4 regions of the Janthinobacterium sp. SUN033 genome follow, and region 4 is predicted to be linked to each of the others. Evidence: predicted binding sites of a transcription regulator. Region 4 holds the regulator's gene; each other region holds the start of a gene.
What was found. The regulator FNR, encoded in region 4, switches genes on or off when oxygen is low (the NO sensors DNR and NnrR bind a similar motif). The targets are predictions, from matches to a motif close to TTGATNNNNATCAA.
Positions count from the first base shown of each region.

Region 1 (7,939 bases), on a different contig from region 4:
CAATGGCGAACCCACCAGCCTGGATGCCTATCGCGGCAAGGTCGTGCTGGTGGTCAATGTCGCCTCCGCCTGCGGCTTGACGCCGCAGTACGAAGGACTGGAAAAGCTCTACGCCGACAAGCAGGCCGAGGGCCTGGTGGTGGCCGGTTTTCCCGCGAATGAATTCGGCGCGCAGGAGCCGGGCAGCAATGCCGAGATCGCCGATTTCTGCCGCGGGACCTTTGGCGTGCAATTTCCCATGTTTGAAAAGATCGTCGTCAAGGGGCCGGGCCAGCATCCGCTGTACCAGCGCCTGGTGCAGGAGCAGCCGCGGGCGCAGGAAAAACCGGGCAGCGATTTCCGCGCCAAGCTGGCCGGCTACGGCATCACGCAGGAGCAGCCCAGCGACGTGCTGTGGAATTTCGAGAAGTTTTTGATCAGCAAGGACGGCAAGGTGGTGGGGCGTTTTGCGCCCGACACCACGGTCGATGATGCGCTCTTGCGCGAAGCGATCGCGCGCGAGTTGCAGGCCTAGGTTTAGGCCTGGTTTAGTCGGCGGCGTCCAGCGCGGCCGGCTCCATCTCGCCACTGACTTCCTGCAAGCCCCGTGCCAGGCTGGAGATGCTGGGGTTGTCGATGAAGACGCAGCGCTTGCCCGTGCGCTTGCAATAATCCTTCACGCGCCAGTAGGCGCTGTGGCTGATGCAGCCCGTCTGGCAAATCACCAGGTCGGCCGCCGCCAGGCTCGAATCGAGCAGGTTGGCATTGTCTTCCAGGCCGCCGTCGTGGTGGGCGAATTGCGCGCCGACCCGCTCGATCAGGGCGCGGTAGGTGGCGACATTGCCGCTGCGTCCGCCTACGCACAGGACGCTTTGATCGACGAGGCGGATCGGCATTTTCAGCTTGCCGCCCGTCGGCACTTCCAGCTTCGGCGCCGGTGGCGGCACGGCCGCGGTCGGACGTGGCTGGGCTTGCTTCAAATCCGCGATTTGCTGGCGCAAGTCCTTTTCGCGCTCATCCATTTGCGCCAGGCGCTCGACCAGGCGCGTGCGCGATTCCAGCGCCGGAATGGCCGCCTGCAATTGCGCCAGTTCCGCGCGCAAGCCGTCGATCACGCTATCCTTGCCGATCGCCTCGGCACGCGTGCGCAGCAGCACGGCTTCCTGGCGTTCCAGTTCGCCCGTTTTTTCCATCAGTGCGGCCTGGCTGCGCTGTTGCAGCTTGGCCAGTTCGTGCGTCAGGCGCGCATTTTCTTCCTGCAAGGCCGTAAACTTGCCCATGTCGGCGCGCACGCAGGCGCCGGCCTGGTGCTGGATCATGTGCAAGTCTCTGCACATCTGCTCTTCCAGCTCGGCATCGCAGCGCGGGTGCGTCAGGCCGGCCCAGAAAGCGCCCGACACGTCGCCGTTGGCGACGGCCGTGCGCCACAGTTCGGCCACTTGCTCCGTCGTCTTGGCGCCGCGAAAGCGCAGGATCACGGGGGCGTAGCGGCGTTCGAGTTCCTTTTGCAGCGCTTCGGACAGGCGGTTGCGCGCGCCGCATTCCGTCACGGCGCCCACGTGCACTTCGTAATCGTCGGCCAGCACGCGCCCGCCCGTCATCTTGCCCACCAGCTTGCGCAGGTATCCCAGGGGCAAGCCCACGCCGACCAGCGGGCAATGACAGGTATGCGACAGTTCCCACAGCCGGCGGCGGCGGGAAGCGAGCGCGGCCGGTTCGGCCCCGCCGCTGGAACAATTGCTGATGACGGGCAGGGACTGGTCTTTGTCACACATGGCGATATCCTGTTGGGCGATGGGGGATGGAAAAGAAATTATTGCGCCAGGGGCGAGGCGGGGCGCTTGGCGCTCAGCATGCGTGCCAGGCGCTCAAGCCAGCTGGTCCTGGGTGGCGCGGGCCGGTGCAGCGCCACCAGGGCAGCCCATTGCTGCGACAGTTGCTGGCAGGTCGCTTGCAGCACGGGGCCCAGGCCGGGCGAGTTTGACAGCACTTGCAGATGGCGTTCGATGACACCCGCCAGTTTCTCGCAGGGACTGCCCGCATGGTAGTGCGACATCAGGTGCAGCACGGCCGACAGCAGCAGTTCAGGCTGTTGGCCTTGCGGAGGAGGAAACATCGGGGAAGGTCGGTCGTTCGCCATCAAACACTCCTGTGCGGTGGTTTGGCTGGCTGCGCGCACGGGGCGCGACTGGCTGGCGAGTGTGGTGACTGGCTGCCGTGCTGCTTCAGGCAGTCAGGATCAGCTTGTTCAATTGGGTGACGCGCAGGCGATAGATCTTGCCGCTGTGCTCAATCTCCACTTCGCGGCCCTGCTGCAGCAGCGCTTCGCTGGTGATGCGGCGCGCCGGCTGGGCCATGCTGACGGGAGGACGGACGTGGGCGGTAGCGGCATCCTGGATCAAGGCTGGTTTTGAGCTTTGCATGTTGGGCTTTCTTTGTCTCAGTTGAGAATGATTCGTATTTGCATTATTGTTGAATGTGGCCCGAAAAGCAAGGCTTATTTGTGCGGAATCCGCGCTTTTTTACGGTGGGACGGCAGCGTGGGAGAGAGTGCTGCGCAAAGGCGGCCGCTGGCGCGGCGCGGAAGGGGGCGGCAGCAAAAAAGACCCGGCAAGGCAGTGCGCCTTGGCCGGGTCAAGCCTGTGCCAAGCTTGAGGAAATCGGGATGAAGCTAGATGGTGGCCAGCAATTGCGCCGAGGCGCTGGCGGCCGCGGTGGTATCGGCCTTGAGCTTGGCGGCGGCCAGCTGCTTGGCGCGCGAGCGCGACGGCGGCAGGCGGCGCAGGGTTTTCAGGGCGTCCGGATCTTTGATGCCGATGGTGCGCTGGTCAACCGTGATCAGGCCGATTTCATTGAAGGCGGACAAGGTACGGCTGACCGTTTCCAGCGTCAGGCCCAGGTAGCTGCCGATTTCGTGGCGCGTCATGCGCAGGTTGAACAGCTTGCTCGAGTAGCCCATCTGCGCAAAGCGGTCGGCCAGCGAGACTAGGAAGCGCGCCACGCGGGCTTCGGCGCTGAGGGCGCCCAGCATGCCGATCATGGCTTGCTCGCGCACCAGTTCGCGGCTCATCACGCCGTACATGACATTTTCCAGTTCCAGGTGGACACGGCCCAGCGCCGTGAGTTTCTTGAACGGCAGCAGGATCAGGTCGCAGTCGGACAGGGCCACAGCTTCCGAGGAATAGTGGCGCGAGTGGATGCCGTCGACGCCCAGCATGTCGCCCTTCATGGGAAAGCTGAGCACCTGCTCATTGCCGAACTCATCGATGAGCACGGTTTTCAGGAAGCCCGAATTGACGATGTACAGGGTGTCGAACGGCTGGCCGATCGTGTGCACGCGCTGGCCCGTCTTGAATTGCACGTGCTGGAACAGCAGTTCGTCGGCGGCGATGGTGCAGGCGCTGGAGATATGCAGCAGGTCGCACACCTCCTTCAGGTTCGACCAGAGCCGGCCCTGGCGCTGGCGTCCCGCTTCCATCGGAGCGGAGGGGGCCAGCGATGGTGAGGCGGCGCGGGTGTCGGGCATTTGCGTGGACAGCATGTTCATCTCCTGGTGACAGGTAGTTCAGAGTTGAATGACGGGGTGCACGGGACGGCGGGCAGGCGTGGGCCGGCGGCGCGCGTTCGGGCAGGTAATGCTCAATTCGCTGAAGACTTGCTGTGTGATGAAATAACTTTCCAGCAACTTGATTACTGGTTTCAGTATGCCAACAAGCGTATGCAATTAATATCAGCAGTGGCTGAATATGGCAGTAGGAGCTGTGGTAGATGAAGTAGGATTGTTCCTACAGTCGACGCGCGGGCGCGCGCCGCCGTATTCAGGTCTTGAAGGGGGAGAGCAGGCGGTGCGCCACGGCATACTGGACCATTTCTGACAGGGAACTCATGCCCATCTTTTGCATGATGCGCGTCTTGTGCGTACTCACCGTCTTGACGCTCAGATGCAGGTTGTTGGCAATTTCCGTGATCGACTTGCCTGCCACCAGCAGGGAAAAGACTTCGAATTCGCGGTCCGACAGCTGTTTATGCAGCAAGCTTTCATTCGGCATCATGATGTTGAGCACGAGCTGCTCCGCCACCTCGGCGCTGATGTAGGGACGTCCCGACGCCACCTTGTGGATGGCGCCCACGAGCTGGGTGCCCGCGCTTTCCTTGGTCAGATAGCCTTGCGCGCCGGCGCGGATGGCGCGCACCGCATATTGCTCTTCCTCGTGCATGGTGAGGATCAGGATGGACAGCTTGGGCGCCTCGCTGCGGATTTGCCGGATCAGGTCGACGCCGCTGCGGCCCGGCATCGACAGGTCGAGCAGCAACAGGTCGAAGCCGCCCTGGCGCACATGGTTGAGTACTTCAAAACCGTCGATGGCTTCACCCACGATGTCGATATCCGGCGCGCCGTCAAGGATGCGCTTCAATCCTTCACGCATGATGGTGTGGTCGTCGGCAATCACAATACGTATCATAGGCGGGCAATCTGGTGGCGTGTAATCTGCTCTGTCCGTCACCGGACAATCAAATGTTGAGAAACGAGAAACGTTGTCATTTTAACCGAAGCTGCCGCACTGTGCCTTTTCTTGCGATGTGCCGGTGCGACGGCCCCCGTGGCCATGTGACCCCTTATTTTGTCGGGGGTTCCTTGATCAGCCTGTGCACCAGCACGGGCAATTTCGAGTGCGACAGCACCTTGTTGGTGACGCTGCCCAGCAGCAACTGACCCCAGCCGCTGCGGCCATGCGAACCCATGAAAATCAGGTCGCATTGCTGCAATTGCGCCACTTCCACGATTTTCAGGGCGGGGCTGTCGGAAAAGGCCGTTAATCCCGTCGCTTGCAAGCCCCGCTTGGCAGCCGCGTCGAGCACGGGTTGCCAGTGGTCGGCGCCCGCCTTGCGCATGGCGACGCGGTATTCCTCTTCGCTGGGATAGCTCGGCGGAATGATTTCGATGTACACCGGGTACTGGTACTCGGGCGCCACGTACACGGCAAGGATGTCGGCGTGCATTTGTTCGGCAAAGGCAACGCCGGCACAGGCCGTCAAGTTGGAGACGGTGGAGCCGTCCGTGGCGATCAGAATTTTCTTATACATGGCAGGTCCTTTGGCAGTGACTCAGCGCGCGCAACGCCTCTCATTGTAGACGTGGCGGCAGCATTGTATTCATGTAAAGACTTGATAATTATCAATACTACTGCACCTTCAGTATAGACAACATTGGCAGAAAGATCGTGTTTAGCTGCGGCAGGGTCTGCCTGGCGCCGTTGCGCAGGCGCTTGAGAGCAGGATTTCTTGTGTCGCGCGTGGTCTTGCACGCACGCCAATGGTAGTATTTCAAAATACAACAGCAGGAACACTTATTTCCTGGCGGAAAAGCTCTTGCGGACCCGCTTTGCACCAGGAAGCGCGTTTTGAGATTTACCAACAGGGCGGCGCCCTGCTACACTCGCACCATCGCAGCGGTATTGCCTCAAATCATCTTAATCGAGAAATTGTGGGTATCAGTCTGTAAAACGCACAGTTCAGGCGGAATTTTGACAAATTATGGAGAAGCAGGGATATGACCAACGCCGCTGATGATTTCGATGCATTATTCGATGAAGTATCCGCGCAAAGCGCGGCCGCAGCCACGCCGGCGCCTGCCGCCGCGCCCGCTCCCGCCGTGATCGCGGATGACGATTTTGATGCGCTGTTCGACTCCGTGTCGGCCAGCGCCGCCGTACCGGCAGCCGCAGCGGCGCCGGTGGCTGCCGCGCCAGCCGCAGCGGAAGCGGCCCCCGTGGCCGGCGCCGACGCGCCTGGCGAAACAGCCGACCCGGTCGACCAGTCCGACAAGCCGATGTTCGAGCGCCTGGGCGGCATCGTGCGCCTGCTGCACGATTCGCTGCGCGAACTGGGCTACGACAAGGCGTTGACGGAAGCGTCGTCGCAGATCGTCGACGCCCAGGACCGCCTGGAATATGTCGCCACCCTGACGGAACAGGCCGCCAACAAGGTCTTGAACACGCTCGACGAAGGCATGCCGGCGCAGGACGTGCTGTCGAAGAAAGCCAAGGACATGGACGGCCGCTGGACGGCGCTGTTCGACGGCAAGCTGAGCCTGGAAGAATTCAAGGCCCTGGCCGGCGATTCGCGCCAGTTCGCGCAAGCCGTTGCCGAAGCGACGGAAGCGGAAAAAGCCCGCTTGCTGGAAATCATGATGGCCCAGGACTTCCAGGACATCACGGGCCAGCTGATCAAAAAAGTGGTCAACATCACCAAGACGGTGGAAAACGAGCTGGCTCAGCTGCTGCGCGACAACGCGCCGGCCGAGGTGCGCGAAAAACTGGCGCAAAAGCCGGTGCCGCTGATGCAGGGCCCGTCCGTGCCGTCGGTGGCGCTGGACCAGGATAATGTAGACGACCTTCTTGCGGATTTGGGATTCTAATGGACGATATGCTCAAGGATTTCGTCGTTGAGGCGATGGATCTTGCGGTTAATGTTGAAGAGCACTTATTGCGCCTCGAGCGTGATCCTGACAACAAGGAAACACTGAATGCCGTGTTTCGTTCCTTCCACACCATCAAGGGTGGCGCCGGTTTCATGGGCCTGCCTGCGCTGGTGGCGGCCTGCCACCTGACGGAAAATCTGTTCGACGCCTTGCGAACGGGCGCCGCGCCCGTGACGCCGATCGCCATCGAGGCGGCGCTGCAAGCGTCCGGTTTCGTGGCCGACCAGCTGACGGAGCTGGCAAATGGCGCCGCGCCGGAAAGCTTGCCGGCCATGCCGGAAGAGCTGGAACACATCCTGACGAACGCCATCGAAGGCAAGGGCATGGACGCGCCTGCGCCTGCCGCCGCCGTGGTGGCGGAAGCGGCCGCGCCTGTTGCCGAGGTCGCTGAAGTGCTTGCGGCCGCGCCTGCCGCTGTCGCGGCCACTGCCAGCGCCGATGGCCTGGACTGGGAAGGCATGTATAACGCCGTCGTGCCCGAGTCCAGCCGCGTCGCTGCCGCACCGGTGTCCGCCGTCGCCGCTGCGCCTGCCGTCGTGGCCGCCGCGCCTGCCGCTGTTGCCGCCGCCAAACCGGCCGCCAAGGCCTGGGATGGCGCCGAACGCCGCGAAGAGCGTCCGGAAGTGCGCCATGCTGCGCCCGTCAAGGAAGACAGCATCCGCGTCGACGCCGTCAAGCTCGACGCCTTGCTGGAAGTGGCCGGCGAATCCGTGCAGGCCGCCAACCAGGCTGCCGTGCTGCTCGAGCGCTTGCTGCAATTCAAATTCGAAGGCCAGGCCGCTACCTTGATGGCGACCCTGGCGGAAACCCTGGAACGCGCTTCGCGTTACTCGACGGAACTGCAGCGGGCCACCCTGGCCACGCGCATGCAGCCCGTCGGCCGCCTGTTCCAGAAATTCCCGCGCCTGGTGCGCGAACTGGCCAAGGATCTGGGCAAGGATGTCGAACTGACCATCGAAGGCGCGGAGACGGAAGTCGACCGCGTGGTGGTCGACAGCCTGTACGATCCGCTCGTGCACATGCTGCGCAACTCGCTCGACCATGGCGTCGAATCGCCGGAAGCGCGCCTGGCTGCCGGCAAGCCCGCCAAATCGTATATTTCACTGAAGGCATGGCAGGAAGCCAACAGTGTCATGATCGTGCTGCAGGATGACGGCAAGGGCATGGACCCGGCCTTCCTGCGCAGCAAGGCCCAGCAAAAGGGCTTGATCAGCGAAAACGCGCAGTTGAGCAACGACGAATGCTTCCAGCTGGTGTTCCTGCCGGGCTTCTCGACCAAGGAAGTCGCGTCCAGCGTCTCCGGGCGCGGCGTCGGCATGGACGTGGTGAAAACGGCCGTGGAGAAAAACCGCGGCGCCATCCACATCGAATCGGCGCTGGGCAAGGGCACCAAATTTGCCATCCGCCTGCCGATCGAACTGTCGATCGTGCCGACCATGCTCGTGTCGACCTCGGGCGCCGCGCTGGCGCTGCCGATGG
Region 1 covers NZ_JAPQNV010000002.1:339,211-347,149, reverse strand. The annotation lists gene OX460_RS10160 (glutathione peroxidase) at 1-514, shown strand, start outside; gene OX460_RS10155 (DUF2325 domain-containing protein) at 528-1,754, opposite strand; gene OX460_RS10150 (hypothetical protein) at 1,793-2,119, opposite strand; gene OX460_RS10145 (hemin uptake protein HemP) at 2,205-2,402, opposite strand; gene OX460_RS10140 (helix-turn-helix domain-containing protein) at 2,651-3,457, opposite strand; gene OX460_RS10135 (response regulator transcription factor) at 3,798-4,442, opposite strand; gene OX460_RS10130 (universal stress protein) at 4,597-5,064, opposite strand; gene OX460_RS10125 (protein phosphatase CheZ) at 5,531-6,397, shown strand; gene OX460_RS10120 (chemotaxis protein CheA) at 6,397-7,939, shown strand, end outside.
Region 1: the regulator FNR is predicted to act here: its motif matches at 5,146-5,159, upstream of OX460_RS10130 (universal stress protein).

Region 2 (7,939 bases), on a different contig from region 4:
CTCATCGTCGCTCCCCGGGATCTAGAATTTCAGCAGCGCGGCCGTCATGACCCCGCCGTACAGCACGAACAGGCTGCCCAGGCAGGCGCCAAAGCCGTAGCGTGCGCGGCGGCGGCGCACTTGCTGCAGCGCCGTCCAGTTCATCGATACCGTGCCCAGCACGTTCAAGCCCGTGGCGTCGCGCAGTTCGGCGGGGCTGAGGAAGGTGGGACGCACCTGGCTGATGAGCAAGGCCGTGGCGACGCCGGCCACCAGGGCCGCGCCCAGCGCCGCGCTGAACAGCAGCGGGCGGTTCGGGCCGACGGGCGCATATTGCACCGTGGGCGGGTCGATGATCTTGAAGGCCATCATCTCGGTGGTGGAACTGAGTTCGCCCGACAGCTTGGCCGCTTCGCGCCGGCCGATCAGCTTTTCATAGTTTTCCTTGTTGATGATGTAGTCGCGGTTGAGCTGCGCCAGCTGCGACTCCACCTCGGGCACGGCATTGCTCTGCGCCAGCAAGCGCTCATTGCGCGCGCTGTATTCCTGCACGCGGGCCTTGATGGCAGCTACCTTGGCATCCGCGTCCGTCAGCGCCACCTTCAGCTGCTGCAGCATGGGGCTGTAGTTCTTGCCCGGGTCGCCGGCCGCCGTCTTCAGCTTGCTTTCCTCGATCTTGCGTTCTTCCAGCTGGGCAATGAGGCGCTTCGAGGAAATGATGTCCGGGTGCAGTTCCGTAAATTGCATGCGCAGGCTGTCGAGGTTCTTGTTGAGCGTGGCGATGCGCTCGTCGAGTTCGGGATTCGCGATGGCCGATGCATTCGGTTCCAGGTCGAGCACGGGCTCGTCGCCTTCGATCTGGCTCTGGATGGCCTTGCGGGCCTGCTCCGCCTCGACCAGTTCCAGCTTGGCATTGTTCAGGCTATCGGACGACATCAGCAGCTGGCTGCCATAGTCGATGCCCTGGCGCGGCAGCAGCAGGTTGTTGCGGATCTTGAATTCCTTCACGAGGTTTTCCGCCGCGCTCAGCTTGTCCTCGTAATTCTTGATCTGCTCGTCGATGAATTGCACCGCCTTTTGCGAATCGCCCTTTTTTCCCTGGAAACTGCCTTCGACAAAGATGGTGAGCAGGCTTTGCACCACATCGCGCACCAGCTTCGGGTCGCGCCCGCTGTAGCTGATCGTGTAGATGTCATACGCGTTGGTGCCCGTGATCTTGATGCGGCTCATCAGGTCGTCGAGCTGGGCCTCGTGTTCGCGCACGGTCTTCGAGTCGAGGTCGAGGTCGACCATGCGCATGACGCGCTCCACGTTCGGGCGGCTGAGCAGGGTGCGGCTCATGATGGCAACCTGCTGTTCCGTGTTTGGCACGCTGGTCATGCCGGCCATCAGCGGCTTGAGGATGGTTTGCGTATCGACAAATACGCGCGCCGACGTCTGGAAGTCGTCGGGCAGGGTGATCACCTTGATGAAGCCGACGATGGCCACCAGCCACGCCACCAGCACCGCATGCCAGCGGTACTTCCAGATGCCTTTCAGGCTGGAAAGCAATTGCTGTATCAATTCTTCCATGTCGCTTCCTTCAAGTGACGGTGCTGCACGGTCGATGGGCTGGCGACGGCGTCTTGCAAGAAATGCTTGCCTGTTGAGTAAGCAAAGTATAGGGCGGCTGGGAGGCAAAATTTCCCAAGATGATTGCTTCTTGATACGCCTCAAGGTTGACTTGCCGGGTTTTAATAATCATAGGAAGTTCGCGGCCCAGGCTGGTTCTGCGCGGCCGGCCATGGACGCGCCATCGACTCGAAGAGGCTCCGCATGAATCCGTTTCGCCGTGCATTTGTCTGCAACACGCTGGGCCTGGCCTTGGCCGCCGGCTTGCTGGGCGCCTGCCGCACGTCCCATCCGCTGGCGCCCTCCGACGACAGCGCGCCCATGCACGACTACCTGATCGGACCGGGAGACTCCGTCAACATCATCGTCTGGCGCAATCCGGAAGTGTCGCTGACGGTGGCCGTGCGGCCGGACGGCAAGATCACCACGCCGCTGGTCGAGGATTTGCCCGCCAGCGGCAAGACCTCGACCCAGCTGGCGCGCGATATCGAGCAAGCGTTGGGCAAGTTCATCCAGCAGCCCGTCGTGACGGTCATCGTCACCAATTTCTCGGGCCCGTATGGCGAGCAGATCCGCGTCATCGGCGAAGCGGCCAAGCCGCAGGCGCTGCCGTACCGGCTGGGCATGTCGCTGATGGACGTGCTCATCGCCGTGGGCGGCATCACCGATTTTGCGGCCGGCAACAAGGCCAGCATCATCCGCATGCGCGAAGGCAACCAGCAGCAGCTGGGCGTGCGCCTCGACGACCTCCTGAAGCGTGGCGATATTTCCGCCAACGTCATGATGCGCCCGGGCGACGTGCTGCTGATACCGGAGAGCTTCTTTTAATAGCGGACTCGGCAATATCAAAACAGCACTTATATTTGTCATTTTGTACTTGCAGGCAAATTTCAGCATGCAATTTTGCTATTAAATAGCATATTTCTTCTGTTTTTTTTGCCAGGCGCGGGAACTTCTCCAGTTTTTCTCTTGTCACAAGGCATTGGCTTCAGTCCGTCTCGACGGCGGCCGATGAACGTGAGGACAAGATGAGCTTTGAAGATGAACCCATTATTTCCTTCGACACGCCCGGTACTTTCAATGACCTGGTGGTGGGCGAGGGGCAGATCGATCCGGCCATGGAGCATGAGCTCGACCTGCAGCGCTTTCATATCCGCATGGCCAATTCGCGCGGCCGGCGCGAGGCGGCCAGTTTGCTGATCCGCAAGATGTACGGCTGGCGCGGCTATGCCGTCGACCCCGGCATCGCGCATGCCCTGAATAAAATCACGCTGTTTGCGGAAACGGCCGGCACCACCGTCGGCACCATGACCCTGTGCCTCGACAATGACGAGACCGGCTTGCCGGCCGATGAAAACTTCCGCGACAAGCTCGACATCCTGCGCGAGGAAGGCCGGCGCCTGTGCGAACCGTCGCGCCTGGCCATCGACAAGGGGGTGAGCAAGCGCGTGTTCGCGGCGCTGATTCATATTTCTTATATCTATGCCCACAATATTCACGGCTTTACGGATTACGTGATCGAAGTCAATCCGCGCCACGTGGTGTTTTACAAGCGCATGCTGGGATTCCAGGACTTCGGCGGCGAGCGCGAGTGCACGCGCGTGGGGGCGCCGGCCGTGCTGCTACGGCTGGACCTCGATTACATGGGGGCCCAGATCCGTAAATACGGTGGCCTGATGGAACAGCATGGGGGTGAACGGTCGTTTTACCCCTTTTTTTTTCCGACATGGGATGAGCCTGGCATTACGGACCGGCTGAGGCAGGGGCGCAACTGATCACTCATTTGTTTTTCAGCAAGAGCGTCTGCATGTAGCTGCCCGGAATCGCGTAGGTGATGCCGCTCGGGGCGCTGATAGCCGCTTCCTTGAGGCCCTTGACGTACACCATGTTGACGATGCCGTAGACGAGACCGGTCTCGGGATCGAACAGGGGGCTGCCGCTGCTGCCCGGATACGCCGTCGCGTCCAGCTGGAACACGGTGTAAGGCGCTTTTTGCAGCTGCGCCAGGCGCCGGATGTCGAGGCGCTGCGCGTTTTCGCTGGGCATGACCACCGGCGTCAGCGATGACACGGTGGCGCGATGCGTCACGTGGTGCAGCCCGAGCAAGGTGCCCAGCGGAAAGCCCGTAAACGCCATGGCCTGGCCTTCGCGCACCGTGGCCGCGTCGCCCAGCGCCAGAGCGGGCATGGGCGCGCCCGCCAGGCGCAGCAAGGCCAGGTCGTGTTCCGTGTCCACCGCCTGGACCCTGGCGGGGCGAAATTGCGCCGCCTCGCCCTGGCCCGTGAGGATGCCGATGACTTCGTTCGGATTGGCGTCGAGCAGTTTCTGGATCACGTGGGCGCAGGTCAGCACGCTCAAGCCGTCGCCCGTCACGAAACCCGTGCCGATGAAATTCATCGGCGGCGTGCGCGTCTTTTGCAGGCTGCCCACGCCGACGATGGACGGTTTGATGCGCGCGATGGTTTGCGCCAGCGGCGCATCGGCGCGGCACGGCGCGCTGGCCAGGGCCAGGCAGAATAGGAGGGCGGAAAACAGGGTAGTCATGGCGGCGCGCTTTCAAGGTGGGGAGGTGGCGGGGAGGGCGCGGCTTGCAGCAGCGCGCACAGCAGCATCAGATGGCACAGCAGGGCGAGGCGGGGCACGTCGAGCAGGCTGTCGAACAGGCCGACGACGAGAAAACCCAGCAGGGCGGCGGCGCAGGCCAGCGCGCCCGGTTCGCCCCGCGCGGCGCGGCGCAGCAGGCGCAGGCCGGCCACGGCCAGCAGGGCCAGCATGGTCAGTGCGCCGCACCAGCCCGTTTCCACCAGCAGGTGCAGCGCCATGCTCTTGATATGCCACGGCAAGTGATGGTGGTCGCTGCTGAAAAACCAGTAATTGTTGGCCTGCGTAAAACGGCCGTTGGCGATCAGTTCCTCGCCGCCGGGCGCGCGCAGGCTCAGGTTGTCGACGTCGAGCACGGACGAGGCGGCCGTGCCGCTGACCGCCAGTTCCAGCTGCACGGGCGGGCGCAGCAGCCAGGCGCCCGTGCCCAGCCAGGCGCTGTCGAACGGCACGTCATAGTGTTGCCAGGCCGCCGGCGGATTGCCGGGCGGAGGCAGGCGCAGGGGGATTTCCACGCAATTTTGTGGATACAGCAATTGCCGCTGGCACAGCCGCACCTGCAGCACGGGCATGGGCCCGCTTCTGCGCACGTCGAGCGCCAGGGTGTAGCGCGTGGCGGGCTGCACGCGCAGGCGTTGCAGCAGCCGCAGCAGTTCGCCATAGCCGGCGCTGTAGCCGGGACTGGCCAGGCGCACATAATAATTGCCGGGCGCGTCCCTGTCTTCTGCATACGCGATGCTGGCCGGCACCTCGCGCCCCGGATTGTGCCAATAATAGGTGGCGGGAAAGCTGCCGCTGCCCATGCCGAACAGGCGGTCGCCCCAGTCGGGCGGCTGCATGGCCAGCACTTGCCGCCAATGGCGCAAGCGGCCCTGCATGTCGAAGGCCGTGGTGGCGAAACGTTCGGTGGCGTAATAGCTGGCCGACACGGGGATGGCCAGCAACAGCAGGATGCCGGCCGCGCCCGCGATGCTCAGGCTGGCCCGGTCCAGCCGCCACAGCGGCGGGTGCAAGCGTCCGTTGCACAGCATCAGCATGGCCAGCAGCACGACCAGGCCGGCCGGCAGCAGGGCGGGCGGACCGGCCCAGTGCCAGCCTATCCAGGCGAGATTGCATGCCAGCATGGTCCACGCCATCATCGCCAGGCCCAGCCTGGCTGGCCCCTTGCCGCCGGCGCCGCCCGGCCACAAGGTGCCCGTGAGCAGCATGGCGGCCAGCAGGAACAGGAAATACGGGCCTTTCAGCCAGCCGGCCGTTGGCTGCAAGGCCGGCTCCGGCCACCAGGCGGCCAGCAGACCCTGCAGGCACAGCGCGCACAGCAGGCTGGCCGGCGCCAGGCGCCACGGCAGGGGCCGCGCGGCCAGCACGAAGCTGGCGGCGAGCAGGACGGCGGCGGCCAGCAAGCCCCGGTAGCCGGCCAGGCTGAACATGTACAGCAGCAGGACGGTGCCCAGGCCTGCCAGCAGCAGCTTGAGCAAGATGCCCCGCACGGGCGGCCGGCCGCGCGCTTGCCGCCCCGCGCCGGGCGCCGTCCGCAGGGCTTGCCACAAGGCCAGCAGCATGGCCGCCGCCAGGGCCGCGTACAAGCCCCGTGAAAAGGTGGTGAACGCCGCGTGCAGGGCCAGCAGCAGCAAGGCCAGCGCCGCCTGCCAGCGGCTGCGCGCGCGCGCCAGCCACAGGCCCGCAAAGGGCAAGCTCAGGGCCAGGTAGCCGTCCAGCGCGGCGCCGCCCGTGTGCATGGCGGAAAACGGCGCCGTGATGCGGTAGTCGCTCGACAGGTTCAGCAGGCCGGGAAACACGGCCCGCTCCCACAGGGCGAACAGGGACACCATGGCCAGCCCGGCCAGCATGCCCGGCAGCGCGTAGCGGCGCAGGGCGTGCGGATGCGCGTCGCGCAGCAGCAGCGGCAGCAGCAGCATGCTCCAGGCCCAGGCCTTGCTCAGCCGCAAACTGTTGTAGGGGCTCAAATAATTATCCCAGGCATTCAGGTCGAGCGGCGCCAGCGGCAGGACGCCGCGCAGCAGCGCCGCCAGCCAGGCCAGGCTGCACAGCAGCACACACAGGCGGGCGGCGGGCGACAGCCGCGCCGCTGCCGGCTGGCTGGGTCCGCCCAGGCGCCAATAGCCGCAGGCCACCGTCAGCAACAGCAGCACGTCGATTTCTTCGAGGAAGAACCAGCCCGTCCACGGCGCCAGGTCCAGCACGGGCAGCAGGGCGGGCACGCAGAACAGCCAGCAGGCGGGACGCCAGCACAGCAGCAGGAAATACGCGGGCAGCAGGATGGCAAACAGCAGGCCGGGCCAGCCATGGCCCAGCGGATAATGGCGCAGGGCCAGCACGCAGGCCGCACCCGCCAGCAGGGCCAGCGGCCGCGCCGCCACGCCGGGCATGGCCGCTTGCACAGCCATGGCCTACAACTGGGTCAGCAAGGCCTGCGCCGCGGCCCGCTGCGGAAAGTCCTTGTTGGCGGCCAGCAGTTGTTCCAGTTGCTTGCGCGCACCGCCCTTGTCGCCCGATTTCGCCAGGGCCGCGCCCAGGTGGTATTGCACTTCGGGCGATGCGGGCGCCAGGCCCGCCGCCTTGCGCAGCAGCGTCGTGGCGCGCTTGACGTCGCCTTGCTCCAGCGCGATCCAGCCCAGGGTGTCGAGCACGGCGGCATTCTCGGGCGCCAGCTTCAGCGCTTGCTCTGCCGTGGCCAGCGCGCGCGGATCCTTTTCCTGCTGATACGCCCAGGCCAGGTCGTTCAAGGCCACCACGTTGCCCGCATCCTTGGCGACGACATACTGGAACTGTTCGATGGCGGCGCGGTACTGCTTGGCGGCCAGCCGGGTGCCTGCCAGGTAAGTGCGCGTCGGTAAGTCTTCCGGATGTTCTTTCAGCCACGCGGCCATGCGCGCATCGGCTTCGCGCTCCTGTCCCGACGCCTGCAAGGCGCGGTACAGCTGCACTTGCAAGGGGCCGATGGGACTGATGCCGAAGGCGTGCTGGTACAGCTTGACGGCTTGCTGCGGCAGCTTCTGTTCCATCAGCACGTCGCCCTCGAGCTTGTAGCCGGCCGCCAGCTTCGGCTGCTGTTCCTGCACCTGGCGCGCCACGGCCAGCGCCTCGCGCTGGCGGTTCAGGGTCAGCAGCATGGCCACTTCCACCACGCGCGCTTCCAGCAGGGCCGGGTCGAGCGCCTGCGCCCGCTTGACGGCTTGCAGCGCATTGTGATGGTCGCCCAGCGCCATGTGCAGGCTGGCGATGCGCATCTGCAAGGGCGCCGACGTGCTCTGTATGCTGGCCAGCTTGATGTAGCTGTCGAGCGCGGCCGGCGCCAGGCCGGCGCTGTATTCCACCTGGGCGCGCAGGGCCAGCGCATCGGCGTCGCCCGGATGGCCCGTCTGCAGGGTGCGCGCCAGTTCCAGCGCCTTGTCGGGCGCGCCCGTCTTCAGGTAAAAGTTACTCAGCAGCAGGGCCGGCGCGACGGCGTCGGGATTGTCGCGGTGGGCCCGCTCGAGCCAGCGCCGCGCCTCGTCCGTCTTGCCCTGCGACGCGGCCAGTTTGGCCAGCGCCGCGCACAGGTCGGCATTTTTCGGCGCCTTCGCCAGCGCCCGTTCGAAGCGCTGCCTGGCTTGCTCCGGCTTTTTCTCGACCAGGTCGATTTGCGCCAGGTTGTTCAGCGCCGGCAGGTAGACCGGGTCCATGCCCAGCGCTTGCTCGAAGCTGGCGCGCGCGGCCGGCAAGTCGTGCAAGGCCAGGTAGACGC
Region 2 covers NZ_JAPQNV010000001.1:1,209,125-1,217,063, reverse strand. The annotation lists gene OX460_RS05670 (XrtA-associated tyrosine autokinase) at 1-5, opposite strand, end outside; gene OX460_RS05665 (XrtA system polysaccharide chain length determinant) at 22-1,551, opposite strand; gene OX460_RS05660 (XrtA/PEP-CTERM system exopolysaccharide export protein) at 1,795-2,418, shown strand; gene OX460_RS05655 (long-chain N-acyl amino acid synthase) at 2,619-3,365, shown strand; gene OX460_RS05650 (serine protease) at 3,370-4,134, opposite strand; gene OX460_RS05645 (hypothetical protein) at 4,131-6,599, opposite strand; gene prsT (XrtA/PEP-CTERM system TPR-repeat protein PrsT) at 6,603-7,939, opposite strand, start outside.
Region 2: the regulator FNR is predicted to act here: its motif matches at 1,682-1,695, upstream of OX460_RS05665 (XrtA system polysaccharide chain length determinant).

Region 3 (7,939 bases), on a different contig from region 4:
ACGCGGAACCAGGTTTCGCGGTCGTAGCTGGCCACGGCCTGGTAGTCTTTCCAGCCGTCCGGGTAGGCCGACTTGCCGGCATTCATGAAGCGGATCGTGCACGCCTCGCCTTGCGCGCCTTGCAGGCGGAAGTAAAACCACTGCGTGATGTCGGCGTGGGAATCCTTGCGGATGTTCAGCTCGATGGATTGGGCATCGTCGGCGCGCAGCACCTCGATCGCGCCGGCGTCGAATTGCTGGCTGATTTTAATGGTCATGAGTGTTCCTGATAAAAACGTATGGGTTTTGCATCGTGTGCAATGGCGCGATGATACCTGTTTTGCGGTGGCCTTTGTGCTGGCGCAAACGAGGCAGGACATGCTTTGCTAACGTGGAAGCTCCGACACAGGGAGAGCATCATGGACGACAACGGCAAACACATCCGCGAACTGGAAAAGAAAATCAGCGCCCTCAGCGATGCGCTGGCGCACCTGGGTAAGGGCACGACCTTGCAGGAATTGCTGCGCATCATACGTTTCCCCGGCTATACGACGCCGGCCGAATTCACCTTCAACGTGGCCATCCTCGACACCATGCTGGTGCAGGCGAACGCGCTGGAAAAGCTGGGGCAGGATTTGCTGGCAGGGGCCAAGCAGGTCGTCGCCAAGCAGTGAACGCAGCAGTGAGCAAATCCTGAACGCCTGAAAAATTGCCAGGGCAAGGCGCAGGGCCGCAGGCAGTACGCACGTACGCCCAGGCCCTGCGACGCCGCCATGGACGTTTTGTCAGGTGTTCAGTCCGCCAAAACGTTCAAAAAACCAGGGCTCCACATCCGGCGCCTGCTCATCCTCGCGCCGCAGGGTGGCCAGGATATGTTCCTCGGCCGCCGCGTAGGTAAGGCGGTAGAGGTCGCGTGCCAGCGCATAGGCTTGCGTGCCGGGCCACGGTTCGGGCAGCAGTTCGACGGGCAGTTGCGGGTCGTGCAACTGCACGCGGCGGTAGGCGTGCGTCAGCAGCGAGCGGATGACGAACGCTTGCTCGGCATCGAACTCGGGCGCCTCTTGCAGCAGGGTCAGCAGCGGCTGGAAGCTGGCGATGAATTTTTCGTAGCCGGCCATCACTTCCGACAAGTCCCAGCAGTCGCCCACCATGTCGCGCAGGGGACGCGTGCTGACACCTGGCAATTCCGTGGTGTGGCAGACGTACAGCTTGCCCTGCACCTCGTTGCGCACGAGGATATCTTCCAGCGCCTCCGCATTGCTGGCCGGGTGGCCAAAGATGCCGGGAGAGATCAAGCCATAGCCGGCCCACAATAATTCCTTGCGCAGCGCACCCCGCTCGGCGGCGCCGATGCTGCCGGCCGGCCCGATCACCAGGGTCCAGCTGCCATCCCAGTGCACGACCAGCGGCGCATAGATGCGGCGATAGGCGCGTTCGAAGCGGGCCAGCGCCTCCGGGCGTATCGTATAGGCGCTGCGGCGGCCGTCGCGCTGCGAGCTGAGCCAGCCTTCCTGCGCCAGGCGGAACACGCTGGTGCGCAATAAACGGTCATTCACGCCAAACGGCGCCAGCAGTTCGATCAGGCTGCCCAGCCAGATGGCGCCGCCGCGCGGCACGATGGCGTCGCCAAAGATGGTCATCACCAGGGACTTCGAGCGCGGTGGGTCGCTTTCCAGGAAATCGGCTATCCATGCCGTGCAGCGGGTGTTCTTCATGTGGTTCCGGTCTGGCCGTGTTGCGGTCGGTTCAATAAAAGCAGCAGTTTACTTGGCTGCGCGGGTAGCGCGGCAATAATTTGCCGGAAGCGCTGGTGGCGCTCCGCAGTGTTTTCTCATAAGCAATATCATACGCACAAAAAAGCTGCACAAGATACGAATTTTTAAAATGATTCATATCAAGTGTATGCAAATCGTTTTTTGTATCGTATTATCTGTTCATCGCACCGCGTTGCTGCGCAAAATCAAAGACATGGGAGACAGATCATGTACGCACAAATGGTTGAAACCGGCCTCAAGAACGTTCGTTCGCTCGACGACATGGGTCAAGAAGAGCGCGCTTTCCAGGCGCGCATCGACGAAGGCATCAAGATCGAGGCCAAGGACTGGATGCCGGATGCTTACCGCAAGACCCTGATCCGCCAGATTTCGCAGCACGCGCACTCGGAAATCGTCGGCCAATTGCCTGAAGGCAACTGGGTCACGCGCGCGCCCACCCTGAAACGCAAGTCCATCCTGCTGGCGAAGATCCAGGACGAAGCCGGCCACGGCCTGTACCTGTATAGCGCCGCGGAAACCTTGGGCGTGTCGCGCGACGACTTGCTGGCCGCCTTGCATTCGGGCAAAGCCAAGTATTCCAGCATCTTTAACTATCCGACCCTGTCGTGGGCCGACATGGGCGCCATCGGCTGGCTGGTCGACGGCTCTGCCATCATCAACCAGATTCCCCTGTGCCGCTGCTCGTACGGCCCGTATGCGCGCGCCATGATCCGCGTCTGCAAGGAAGAATCGTTCCATGCGCGCCAGGGCTACGACATCATGATGTCGCTGTGCAAGGGTACGCCCGCGCAGAAAGCCATGGCACAGGATGCCTTGAACCGCTGGTGGTGGCCGTCGCTGATGATGTTCGGCCCGTCCGATGCCGCTTCCATCAACAGCGCCCAGTCGGCGCAATGGCGCATCAAGCTGTTCTCGAACGACGAATTGCGCCAGCGCATGGTCGACCAGACCGTGCCGCAAATCGAATACCTGGGCCTGACCGTGCCCGATCCCGACCTGAAGTTCAATGCGGAAACGGGCCACTATGAATTCGGCGAGATTGACTGGTCCGAGTTCAACAATGTCTTGAAGGGCAATGGCCCGTGCAACCGCGAACGCCTGCAAACGCGCGTGAAAGCGTATGAAGACGGCGAATGGTTCCGCGATGCCTTGGTCGCCTACGCCGACAAGCAAGCCGCTAGCAAAGCGGCAGCCTGAAAACATCTATAAAAGGGGATAGCAACATGAGCAAAGAATGGCCTTTGTGGGAAGTTTTCATCCGCAGCCAGCACGGCCTGGCGCACAAGCATGTGGGCAGCCTGCACGCTTCCGACGCCACCATGGCGGTCAACCATGCGCGCGACGTCTACACGCGCCGCAATGAAGGCGTGAGCATCTGGGTGGTGCGCGCGGCCGATATCGTCGCCAGCAGCCCCGGCGACAAGGGCGCCCTGTTCGAACCGTCGAACAGCAAGGTGTACCGCCATCCCACCTTCTTCCCGATGCCGGAAGAAGTCAAGAATCTGTGATGGGAGCGCCTGCAATGGATGACAAGGTCAATTACCTCCTGCGCCTGGGCGACAACGCCCTGATCCTCAGCCAGCAGCTGTCGCAGCTGTGCGGCAAGGGCCCTGCGCTGGAAGAGGACATGGCGCTGACCAACGTGGCGCTGGACTTGCTGGGCCAGACGCGTTTGTGGTTCAGCTATGCGGCCGAACTGGAAAATGCGGGCCGCGACGAGGACGACATCGCCTTTTTGCGCGACGCCCACGATTTCAAGAATTGCCTGCTGGTCGAACAGCCGAACGGCAATTACGCCGATACGATGATGCGCCAGTTCTTCTTCGACAGCTGGCACTATTTCCAGCTGCTGGAACTGACGAAATCGACGGATGCGCGCATCGTCGAAGTGGCGCAAAAGTCGATCAAGGAAGTCACGTACCACTTGCGCCGCAGCGGCGATCTTGTCGTGCGCCTCGGCGACGGCACGGCGGACAGCCACGCGAAAACGCAGGCCGCCGCCGACAAGCTGTGGATGTACACGGGCGAGATGTTCAAGTACGACGCCGTCGACCAGGCCATGGTCGCCGCCGGCATCGCGCCGCCATCCGACATCCTGCGCCAGGCGTTCCTGGAACACGTGGCCGAGATCTTCGCGGAAGCGACTTTGAGCGTGCCGGCGCCCGACGCCTGGATGCAAAAAGGCGGCAAGCAGGGCACGCACACGGAACACCTGGGCTTTATTCTGGCCGAGATGCAGTTCCTGCAGCGCGCCTATCCTGGGGCGGAGTGGTAATGAACACGGCCGCGGCAGCGCTGGACGCCGCCCAGGTCTGGGCCTGGCTGGGCGACGTGCCAGACCCGGAAATCCCCGTCATTTCGGTGGTGGACCTGGGCATCGTGCGCGCCGTCGAAGTCACCGGCGGCGACGCCTGTACCGTGACGATCACGCCCACGTATTCGGGCTGCCCTGCCATGCAGGTGATCGCCGACGCCGTCACGGATGCCTTGCGCAGCCATGGCGTGGACAAGGTGACGCTGGTGAACCAGCTGTCACCCGCCTGGACGACGGACTGGATGAGCGAGACGGGCAAGGCCAAGCTGAAAGGCTATGGCATCGCCCCGCCGCAGCAGCAGGTGATCGACATCAGCGGTTTACGTGGTGGCGTCAAGCGCCAGGCGACGCCGAAACTGGACGTGATTTGCCCGAATTGCGGTTCCACGCATACGCAGCTGACCAGCCAGTTCGGCTCCACGCCGTGCAAGGCCCTGTACAAATGCCTGGATTGCCGCGAACCGTTTGACTACTTCAAGTGCCACTAAAAAAATCAGGCACACGTTCCGAAGAAACTGGAGATGAAGCATGAGTAAATTTTATCCGCTGTGCGTGGCCAACGTGCGCAATGAAACGCGCGACACCATCGCCGTCACGTTCGACGTGCCGGCCGAATTACAGCAGCAGTTCCGCTTCCAGCAGGGCCAGCACCTGACCCTGCGCGCCCATATCAATGCGGAAGACGTGCGCCGCTCGTATTCCATCTGTTCGGCGGTGCAGGATGGCACCCTGCGCGTGGCCATCAAGCGCACGCCGGGCGGCGCTTTCTCTACCTGGGCGAACGACACCCTGAAAGCCGGCGCCACCATCGAGGTGATGCCACCGATGGGCCACTTTAACGTGCCGCTCGACTGCGTCAATCGCAAGCACTACCTGGCGTTCGCGGCCGGCAGCGGCATCACGCCCATCCTCTCCATCATCAAGACGACCCTGCTGACGGAGCCCCTGAGCCGCTTCACTCTGTTCTACGGTAACCGCGCTTCGTCGTCCGTCATCTTCAAGGAAGAATTGACGGACTTGAAGGATGTGTACCTGGAGCGTTTGAACCTGGTCTACGTGATGAGCCGCGAACAGCAGGACATCGAACTGTTCAACGGCCGCATCACGCAGGAAAAATGCGAGCAGTTCCTGCAGCACTGGATCAAGATCGAAGACTACGACAACGCCTTCATCTGCGGCCCGGAAGACATGATGCTGGGCGTCTCCGCCGCCCTGCAGGCAGCCGGCATGCCCAAGCAGAATATCAAGATCGAGCTGTTCGCCGCCAGCATCCCTAAAAACGCCCACAAGCCGCGCGCCCAGCTGGCTGCGGACGCCGTGCAGGAAACGGAAGTGACCGTCATCCTGGATGGCAACCACACGACCTTCACGATGGACAAGGACAAGGAGTCCATCCTCGACGCGGGCCTGCGGCAGGGTATCGACATGCGCTACTCGTGCAAGGGCGGCGTGTGCTCGACCTGCCGCTGCAAGATCCTCGACGGCAAGGTTGAAATGGACGTCAACTACGCGCTGGAAGACTATGAAGTGGCGCGCGGCTTCATCCTCAGCTGCCAGAGTTTCCCTCTCACAGACAAGGTCGTGGTCGACTTCGACCAGGCTGAATAAGCCGGTGCAGGGCACGGGCCCTGCCTTACCTATTACACAAGCGAGACGCCATGACCTACCAAAACATCCTCTTTACCATCGAGCAGGGCATCGCCACGCTCACCCTGAACCGTCCCGAAAAACTCAATAGTTTTACGCAAGCCATGCACGAGGAAGTGCGCGACGCCATCGCCAAAGTCAATGCGGACAGTACCGTGCGCGTGTTCGTGCTGACGGGAGCGGGCCGCGGCTTTTGCGCAGGCCAGGATTTGTCCGACCGCGCCGTGGAACCGGGTTCGAAGGGCGTGGACCTGGGCGAATCCGTGGAAAAGAACTATGCGCCGCTGGTACTGGCCTTGAAGGCTTTGCCAATGCCCGTGATCTGCGCCGTCAACGGCGTGGCCGCCGGCGCGGGTGCCAACCTGGCGCTGGCGTGCGACATCGTCATCGCCGGCAAGTCGGCCAGTTTTGTCGAAGTGTTCTGCAAGCTGGGCCTGATCCCGGACACGGGCGGCACCTTCTTCCTGCCACGCCTGATCGGTTCCGCGCGCGCCATGGGCCTGGCCATGCTGGGTGAAAAACTGACGGCGGAAAAAGCGGAAGACTGGGGCCTGATCTGGAAATGCTTCGAGGATGCCCAGTTGGCCGAGGAAACGCGCAAGCTGGCCGTGCACTTTTCCACAGCCCCCACCAAGGGCCTGGCCTACACCAAGCAGGCACTGGCCGCCAGCGGCGCGAATACCCTGCCGCAGCAGCTTGCGCTGGAAGCGCGCATGATGAGCGATCTCGGTAACAGCGACGATTACCGCGAAGGCGTGGCCGCCTTCATGGAAAAGCGCGCACCGCAATTCAAGGGACATTGATATGGCAGCTTTGGACAACAACAGTGTCGTCGCCGTCATCGGCAGCGGCGCCATGGGTGCCGGCATCGCGCAGGTGGCCGCAGCCGCCGGCTACCGGGTCAAACTGTACGATACGCGCACGGAAGCCGTCAGCAAGGCGTTGGCCGACATTGGCAAGATGTATGCGAAGCTGGCTGAAAAGGGCCGCATGACGCCCGACGAAGCCGCGGCCGCCACGGCGCGCCTGCAGGCGGCCGGCAGCCTGGCCGATGTGGCAGATGCTGCCCTGGTGGTGGAAGCCATCGTGGAAAACCTCGACGTCAAGCGCGGCCTGTTCGCCGAACTCGAAGCGCTGGTCAGCGACGACTGCATCCTGGCGACGAACACCTCGTCGATTTCCGTCACGGCGATTGCCGCCAAGCTGCGCCGCCCGGAACGCCTAGTCGGCATGCATTTCTTTAACCCCGTGCCCCTGATGGCGTTGGTCGAGGTGATCAGTGGACTGGCCACCAGCGAGCAAGTGGCCGCCACCGTGTACGACACGTCGATCGCCTGGGGCAAGAATCCCGTGCATGCGAAATCGACGCCCGGCTTCATCGTCAACCGAGTCGCCCGTCCGTTTTATGCGGAAGGTTGGCGCTTGCTGAATGAACAGGCGGGCGACGCCGCTACCATCGACGCCGTGCTGCGCGAAGCGGGCGGTTTCCGCATGGGCCCATTCGAGCTGATGGACCTGATTGGCCATGACGTCAATTTCTCCGTCACCCAATCCGTGTTCGGCGCCTATTTCAACGACCCGCGCTTCACGCCCTCCGTGCTGCAGCAGGAAATGGTCAATGCCGGTTTCCTCGGCCGCAAATCGGGCCGGGGTTTTTACCTGTACGGCGAAGGGGCCGCTGCCTCCGTGGCGCAGGCGGAAGGCGCGCAAGCGAAGCCGGAATTCGTTGCCCTGTCGGCCGCCATCGGCGGCGATGGCCGTGGCCACAGCGGCATCATCCGCAGTCTGGTGCAGCGCCTGGAGCAGGCCGGCATCACCGTCAGCCGCCGCGTGACGCAGGAAGGCCAGTCGCATGACGAGGCGCCCGCCCTGCATTGCCATGGCGCCGCGATTTATCTGACCGATGGCCGCAGCGCCACCCAGCGCGCGCACGACAACCAGCATCCGGACACGGTGCTGTTTGACCTGGCGCTCGATTACGCCAATGCCAAGCGCATCGCCGTGGCCCGCGCCGACCAGTGCAGCGATGCGGCCTACGCGGCCGTCGTTGGCCTCTTCCAGGCGGCCGGTTTCATCGTCACGCGCCTGGACGACGTGCCTGGCCTGGCCGTCATGCGCACGGTGGCCATGCTGGCCAACGAGGCGGCCGACGCCGTCAACCAGGGCGTGTGCACGGTGGCTGCCGTCGATATCGCCATGCAGAAGGGCGTCAACTATCCGTGCG
Region 3 covers NZ_JAPQNV010000006.1:244,585-252,523, forward strand. The annotation lists gene OX460_RS24480 (M14-type cytosolic carboxypeptidase) at 1-257, opposite strand, end outside; gene OX460_RS24485 (hypothetical protein) at 399-653, shown strand; gene paaX (phenylacetic acid degradation operon negative regulatory protein PaaX) at 765-1,694, opposite strand; gene paaA (1,2-phenylacetyl-CoA epoxidase subunit PaaA) at 1,962-2,951, shown strand; gene paaB (1,2-phenylacetyl-CoA epoxidase subunit PaaB) at 2,978-3,262, shown strand; gene paaC (1,2-phenylacetyl-CoA epoxidase subunit PaaC) at 3,277-4,029, shown strand; gene paaD (1,2-phenylacetyl-CoA epoxidase subunit PaaD) at 4,029-4,556, shown strand; gene paaE (1,2-phenylacetyl-CoA epoxidase subunit PaaE) at 4,597-5,676, shown strand; gene paaG (2-(1,2-epoxy-1,2-dihydrophenyl)acetyl-CoA isomerase PaaG) at 5,727-6,518, shown strand; gene paaH (3-hydroxyacyl-CoA dehydrogenase PaaH) at 6,520-7,939, shown strand, end outside.
Region 3: the regulator FNR is predicted to act here: its motif matches at 1,864-1,877, upstream of paaA (1,2-phenylacetyl-CoA epoxidase subunit PaaA).

Region 4 (7,939 bases):
AAATGCGCCTGGAGTTGAGCCAGTGGCAGCAGCGCCTGGACGTGCCCATGATCCTGATCACACATGATCCGGAAGATGCGCGCATTCTGGGTGAACATGTGCTTTACTTGCGTGACGGACAAATTGACAGCATGGAAGAGACATTGGGTGAACGCATTGGATAAATCAGCGGCAGCGGAAATCGGCCTGCAAGGCTCGGTATGGATGACGGTGGGCGGAGAAAACCTGGGCGGCGCCGGCCGGGTGGAATTGCTGGGCGCCATCGCCGAATGCGGCTCCATCACGCAGGCGGCCAAGCTTGTGAAGATGAGCTACAAGGCGGCCTGGGACGCCATCGACGCGATGAACAACCTGGCCGGCGAACCGCTGGTCGAGCGCTTGACGGGCGGCAAGGGCGGCGGCGGCACGCGGCTGACGCCAAGGGGGCGCCAGCTGGTCGACAATTTCCGTATCATCGAGCGCGAGCATGCCCGCTACCTGCGCCAGCTGGGCAGCCAGGCGGAAGGCATCGCCGACGATCTTTTACTCATACGGAGAATGGCCATGAAAACCACGGCACGCAATCAATTCCTGGGCAAGGTGACCGAACTGAAACAGGGCGCCGTCAACGATGAAGTCACCCTGGAATTGCCCGGTGGCCAGCACATCGTGGCCATCGTCACGCAGGGCAGCAGCGCAAGCCTGGGCCTGGTGCCGGGCGCGGAAGCGTTTGCGCTGATCAAGGCGTCGTCCATCATCCTCGTGACGGACAGCCAGGGCGCGCGCTTTTCCGCGCGCAACCAGCTGGCCGGGGTCGTGACGCGCGTGCAGACGGGCGCCGTCAACACGGAAGTGGTGCTGGACTTGCCGCGCGGCGGCACGATTGCCGCCATCATCACCAACCAGAGCAGCACCGACCTGGGCATCGAGCTTGGCAGCAACGTGACGGCCATCTTCAAGGCGTCCAGCGTGATTCTGGGCGTGCCCGCCTGATTTAATCCTGCAGGCGCGACAACCAATCCGCCGCCGCCGCCAGCGCCTGTTCCAGTTCCTGCGCCGTGTGCGCCAGCAGCGCCGGCACCTCGTCCAGGCGGCCCGCATCGATGGCTTCCTCGGTGGCGAACGCGGCGCGGATCAGGCGTTTCGTGCCCAGGGTGCCGACGGAGCCGCGCACGCTGTGCAGGATGCGTGCCACGTCGCTGTGGCGGCCCGCCTGCAACGCCGTTTCGGCCTCGTGCACGGGCGTCATGCCCTTGTTCAGCGCGTCTTCCACCATGCGCCGCAGCACGCCGCGCCCCTTCGCATCGCGTCCCATCACGCGCATCAGCGGCGCCATGGAAAACACTTCTTCATCGGCGACGCGTGCCGGCTCGGCCGTCTGTACTTGCGGGCGCTTGGGCAGGTGGCGCAGGATGACTTCCATCATCTCTTCCACCACCACGGGCTTGGCGATGAAATCGCTGATGCCGGCCGTCATGCAGCGCTCGCGCTCGGACGCCAGCACGCCGGCCGTCATGGCGATCACGGGCAGGTGCAAGCGCAGTTCCGTGCGGATGATGTGGGTGGCGCTGAAACCGTCCATGACGGGCATCTGCATGTCCATCAGCACGATGTCGTAGCGCAGCGCTTCCGTGCGCAGCCGTTCCACGGCTTGCAAGCCGTCGCCCACCACGTCCAGGGTGGCGCCCATGTGTTCGAGGATGCCGCGCGCCACGGCCTGGTTCAGGTGGTTGTCTTCCACCAGCAGGAAATGCACGCCGGCCAGTTCCGTGCCCAGCGGCTGGTGCAGCATGCGCTGCTCGCCGCCGTCGTCCTTGGCGATCAGCGCCTGGTGCAGGGCGTCGAACAGGCTCGATCCCGTGATCGGCTTCATCAGCACGACATCGGCCTCGGCTGCGCTGGAGATTTCTTCCAGGTGGTTGCGGGCGAAGGCGTTGACCATCACGACGATGGGCTGGCGCTGGCCGCTGGCCGCCTGGCGGATGGCCTTGGCCGTGGCCAGGCCATCCATGACGGGCATGTGCCAGTCGGCCAGCACCACGTCGTACGGTTGCTGCTGCGCCAGGCGTTCGCGGTACAGTTCGATGGCGGCAAAACCGGAGTCCACTTCGTCGGCCAGCCAGCCCCACGCCTCGATCAGCTTGACGATCAGTTCGCGCGTGGTGCGGTTGTCGTCGGCCACCAGCAGGCGCAGCTGGCCCAGCGCCGGCGTGCGCCGCGTTTCGGCCGGCTGCGCCAGCATTTCGAAGGGCACGCTGAACCAGAAGCGGCTGCCCTTGCCTTCGCTGCTGGCGACGGCGATGTCGCCGCCCATCATGTGGATCAGCTGCTTGCTGATGGCCAGGCCCAGGCCCGTGCCGCCGAAGCGCCGCGTGATGCTCTGGTCGCCCTGGGAAAACGCGGCAAACAGCTGCTGTTGCTGCAGTTCCGTCATGCCGATGCCCGTGTCGCGCACTTCGAAGCGCAGCCAGGCGCGGCCGCTCTCGCTCTCGGCCAGGCTGACGGCCACCACCACTTCGCCGCTCTCCGTGAACTTGATGGCGTTGCCGGCCAGGTTGACGAGGATTTGCTGCAGGCGCTGGGCGTCGCCCACGAGGCGCCGCGGCACGTCGGGCTCGACGGCGATGGCCAGTTCCAGCTCCTTTTCGCCCGCATTCATCGTCATCGTCGTGGCCAGGGTATTCATGACTTCATCGAGGTCGAATTCGACGGGCGACAATTCCATGCGCCGCGCCTCGATCTTCGAATAGTCGAGCACGTCATTGAGGATGCCCAGCAGCGACTGGCCCGCCACTCTGACCATGGTCAGATACTTGCGCTGTTCCGTGTCGAGCTTGGTATTGCCCAGCAGATACACCATGCCCAGCACGGCATTGAGGGGCGTGCGGATTTCATGGCTCATGTTGGCCACGAAATCGCTCTTCGCGCGGTTGGCCGCCTCGGCCCGGTCGCGTTCCTGTTCCAGCTCCGCCGCGCGCGATTCGAGTTCCTGCTGCAGGCGGTCGCGTTCGCTCATCAGGCCGTTGAACGCTTCCGTCAGTTCGCCGATCTCGTCGCGCTGCTGCACCGGCACGGGCGTGAAGCGGCTGCCGCTGGTGCGCAGGGCCAGCAGGGTGTCGCGCAGGCGCACCAGCGGCGACAGCAGGCGCACGGTGACCCAGCCCAGAACAAAGGCGGCCAGCAGCGAGGCGAGGATGCTCCACAGCACCAATCGGTACAGCACGCCATCGAACGGTTCGAAGGCATCCTCGACGGGGAGCGAGGCGGCCAGCAGCCAGTTCACGGATTTCAGGCGCTTGAAGCTGTTAACGGCCGTGATGCCGCGGCTGTTGGTGCTGACCATGCTGCCTTCGCCATCTTCCTTCAGCAGCCGGGTCGTCGTCAGGTTGGCGTTCGGCTTGCGCGGTTGCAGCAAGCGGCTGGTATCGGGGTGCAGCACGTAGCGCGGCACGGCGCCGCGCGTGAGAATGAAGTAATAGCCGTTCTTGCCGATCTTTTCCGAGCGCAGGCGGCCCAGCAGGTTGTCCTTGTACAGGCGCAGCACGCCGATCACCACGCCGGCCACCTGGCCATCGGCGGCCAGCACGGGCGCCACCATCTGCACGATGGGCATGCCGCTCGACTTGCCCAGCATCGGTTCGGTGATCATGGGCTGGCGCGTGCGCAGGACGGTCTGGAAATACTCGCGCTCGGCGACGTTGATGCCGGCGCGCCCCGCTACCTCCGGCATGTCGGCCACGACGGCGCCATGCGCGTCGAGCACCAGCACGTCATCGAACAGCACCAGCATCGAGCGGCGCGAATAGTATTCGCGCAATTGGGCGGGCCGGGCGATCAATTCCGGCGGCTGCTGCCTGGCCGTCAGGGTGACGATCTGCAGCAGCATGCCCAGCTTGTCGTCGAGCTCGGCAGCGGTGCGGGTGATCAGGGACGATTGCTGGCTCAGCAGTACTCGGGTGAAGTCGTCGCGCATGTGCTGCACCTGGATCATGGTGACCAGCGCGATCATGGCGATCGAGGTCAGGCTGGTGGCCAGCGCGACTTTTGCTTTAATGCCGAGAGGCTTCATGATTTCCTTTTCAGTACCGGGCGGCACAGGCGGCAGATAATGCTGTCAGGAATTTTCCTATCAATGCCCCAGCTTGGCAAGCGCCGCCGCGCAAATTGCCCGTCCCGGATGGGCTTTTGACGATGTTGCCATATAATTAAAGGCTGGACGTCGTTTATTCGCCGAATTTACGGTGAAATTGGCATACGGCAACCCTGTATGCGGCTGTATGCAGTAAACTTGTTGTTGCATTTTCTAAAAGGTACCGACATGACTGAAGCGCTACTCACTCCAACCTTGCCCACCGTGAACGTGGAGGCGTTGCGTGCGCGATGCTCGACCTGCAGCATGCATCAATTGTGCCTGCCGATGGGCCTCGATGTGGGCGATATGGACAGGCTGGATCAGATCATCGGCCGCCGCCGCAAGATCGTGCGCGGCGCCTCGCTGTTCCGTATCGGCGACTCGTTCCAGAACCTGTATGCGATCCGCCTGGGGCATTTCAAGACGTACCAGATCAATCCGGGCGGCGAAGAGCAGGTGACGGGCTTCCAGATGGCGGGTGAACTGCTGGGCATGGACGCCATCAGCGCCGACCGCCACCACTGTAATGCGGTGGCTCTGGAAGACAGCGAAGTGTGTGAAATCCCGTTTTCCAGCCTGGAACAATTGCTGGGCAATATGCCGACCCTGCTGCGCCATTTCCACCGCATGATGAGCCAGGAAATCACGCGCGAGCAAAGCGTCATGCTGTTGCTGGGCAATATGCAGGCGACGCAGCGCTTTGCCGCCTTCATCGTCAACCTGGCGTCGCGCTATGAAGCGCGCGGCTATTCGGGCAGCAATTTCCAGCTGCGCATGTCGCGCGAGGAAATCGGCAACTACCTGGGCCTGACCATCGAGAGCGTCAGCCGCCTGCTGTCGAAGTTCAAGAAGGAAGGCTGGCTGCGCGTCTCCAATCGGGAAATTGAAATCCTGCAGCCGGCCAAGTTAAAAGCCATTACGGCCGGCACGGACGTCTGCAAGTAAGACTTACAGTTCCTCGTCCGCATGCAGCGCGATGCTGCGCTGCAGGGGCCAGGTCCAGATGCCGGACAGGCGCCACTCGCGTTTGTCGTTTTCCACCAGCACTTGCCAGCGGCTGCGCTCGAGCATCGGCAGCGCCACGGAAAAATTGCCGGCTGCGTCGGGCTGCACCAGCACCTTGATATCCTTTTCCGGCAGGGTCGCATGCGCCAGGTGCAGCTGCAAAGGCGCCTGATAGGCCTTGCCGAAGCTGTGCACGGAACCGGTCAGGCGTGCTTGCGCCACGTCATACGACAGGCGCGTATCCATCGCCAGGTCGCTGGCGATCGTGTCGCGCTTCAAATCCTGGTTGATCGCCTTGCCCTGCTTGTAATAATCGCCCACCACCAGCGCATCGGGCTGCGTAAACGCGATATAGCCCATGAAGCTGCCGACGACCACGGACAGGCCGGGGCCGATCATCAGCAGCCATGGCCAGCGATGCTTGTACCACGGTGCAACGGGTGCTTGCAGTTTCAGACTGTCGGACATGGTATTTCTCCTGTGTAAACGGCCAATCCCCGTGCGGGGACCGGCCTTCCTGCAACTTCGTGGCGGCGGCGAGGGCACCCGGTCCCCGTCCGCCTTTCCTTGTTAACGTGGCACGATGAATACCGCGCTTTCACGCACATGCAGCGATGGGTCGTCCAGCGATTGCAATTCGATCGCAATCTTGTTCGAGCCCTTCTCTCCCACGCCGTGCGGCACGCGCAGGCGGATGGGCCAACCCAGCGTTTCCGTCGGCTGCAAGGTCACTTCTTCGCGCGTCAGCAAGGTCAGGCCCGGCAAGCCGGAAGCGCTGATTTTGAAATGCTGGCTTTGCTCCGACGTGTTCATGATCTGCAGGCGGTAGACGTTTTCGATCATGCCGTCTTCCACTTCGCGTCCCATGGAACCGCGGTCGCGGATCACGTCCATTTTCAGGGGCGTGCGCAGGGCCAGCGAAGTACACACGGCGATGATGATCAGGGCCAGGATGGAAGTGTAGATCAAGACGCGCGGGCGCATGGCGCGCTGGCGTATCTGCTTCGAATTGAAGTTGTTTTCCATCGCATGGTCGGTACTGTAGCGTACCAGTCCCCGTGGCCGGTCGACCTTGTCCATCACGCTGTTGCAGGCATCGACGCAAGCGGCGCAACCGATGCATTCATACTGCAGGCCGTTACGGATATCGATACCGGTCGGACACACCTGCACGCACAGGGTACAGTCGATGCAATCGCCCAGCTTGTCGTTGTTGCCGGCCTTCTTGCTCATGGCGCCACGTGGTTCACCGCGCTTGGCATCGTAGGTGATGATCAAAGTGTCCTGGTCGAACATGGCGCTCTGGAAGCGCGCGTAGGGGCACATGTATTTGCACACCTGCTCGCGCAGCCAGCCCGCGTTGCCGTAGGTTGCCAGACTGTAGAACAAGACCCAGAACCATTCCCAGGGACCGAAGTTCAGCGTGGTCACCGACTGCGCCAGTTCCTTGATCGGCGTGAAGTAGCCGACAAAGGTAAAGCCCGTCCACAGGGCGATGGCGCCCCATACCAGGTGCTTGGCCGTCTTCTTGAACGCCTTGCGCACGGAGGGGCCCTGCTTGTCGAGGGCCATGCGCGCACTGCGCGTGCCCTCGATGCGGCGTTCGACCCACAGGAAAATTTCCGTGTATACCGTTTGCGGGCAAGAGAACCCGCACCACACCCGCCCGGCAATGGCCGTGACGAGGAACAACAAATACGCACAGATGATCAGCAGGGCCGCCAGATAGATGAAATCCTGGGGCCACAGCACGACGCCGAAAATGTAGAACTTGCGCGTGGTCAAATCGAACAGCAGGGCTTGCCTGCCATTCCAGGTCAACCACGGCAAGCCGTAGAACGCGAGCTGGGTAAGCCATACGCATACCCATCGCCAGGTAGCGTAGCGTCCTTTGGCCTCGCGAGGGTAGATTTGCTCGCGGGCCGCATACATCTTGATGACTTGAGGTTCCATTTTTACTTTGCGGGTGCCTGCGGATTCGACAGGCTCCAGACATACGCCGACAGCACGTGTACCTTGGATTCGCCGAGGAAATCGCTGAAGGCCGGCATGGTGTTGCTGCGTCCCTTGCGTACGGTTTCCATGATGGTGTCGGCGCTGCCGCCGTACAGCCAGGTCTTGTCCGTCAGGTTTGGCGCGCCCAGCATCTGGTTACCCTTGGCATCGGCACCATGACAGGCCATGCAGGCGCCGAACTTGGCCTTGCCCAGCACGGACTTGACGGGATCCGAGGTCGAGCCGGACAGGCTCAGCACATAATGGGCCACGTTCTCGACATCCTTTTCGGACCCTAGGGCGGCGCCCATCGGTGGCATTTGCCCATTGCGGCCGTGCATGATGGTGGTCTTGATGATGTCGGGTTCGCCGCCATACAGCCAGTCCTTGTCGGTCAGGTTGGGGAAGCCCTTGTTGCCGCGCGCATCCGAACCGTGGCATTGCGCGCAGTAGGTCAGGAACAGGCGCTGGCCGATGGCTTGCGCCTGCGGATCGGCGGCCACCGTCTTCAAGTCCTGGCTCAGGTACTTGTTGAACAGGGGACCGTAGTCGGCTTCCGCCTTCTTCAGCTCTTCCTCGTACTGGCCCGTCGATTTCCAGCCCAGGCTGCCGGCATAGTTGCCCAGGCCCGGATACAGGAACAGGTAGGCCAGCGAGAAGACGATGGTGATGTAGAACAACCACATCCACCAGCGCGGCATCGGCGTATTGAGTTCCTTCAAGTCCTCGTCCCAGACGTGGCCCGTGGTGCCGTCAGCAGGGGCGCCCTCGACCACTTTGATTTTCGACTGCGAGTACAGCAGCACGCCGCAGCCGATGATGCCCAGC
Region 4 covers NZ_JAPQNV010000004.1:727,897-735,835, forward strand. The annotation lists gene OX460_RS20390 (ATP-binding cassette domain-containing protein) at 1-164, shown strand, start outside; gene OX460_RS20395 (TOBE domain-containing protein) at 205-972, shown strand; gene OX460_RS20400 (response regulator) at 974-4,048, opposite strand; gene fnr (fumarate/nitrate reduction transcriptional regulator Fnr) at 4,298-5,056, shown strand; gene OX460_RS20410 (FixH family protein) at 5,060-5,584, opposite strand; gene ccoG (cytochrome c oxidase accessory protein CcoG) at 5,687-7,069, opposite strand; gene ccoP (cytochrome-c oxidase, cbb3-type subunit III) at 7,072-7,939, opposite strand, start outside.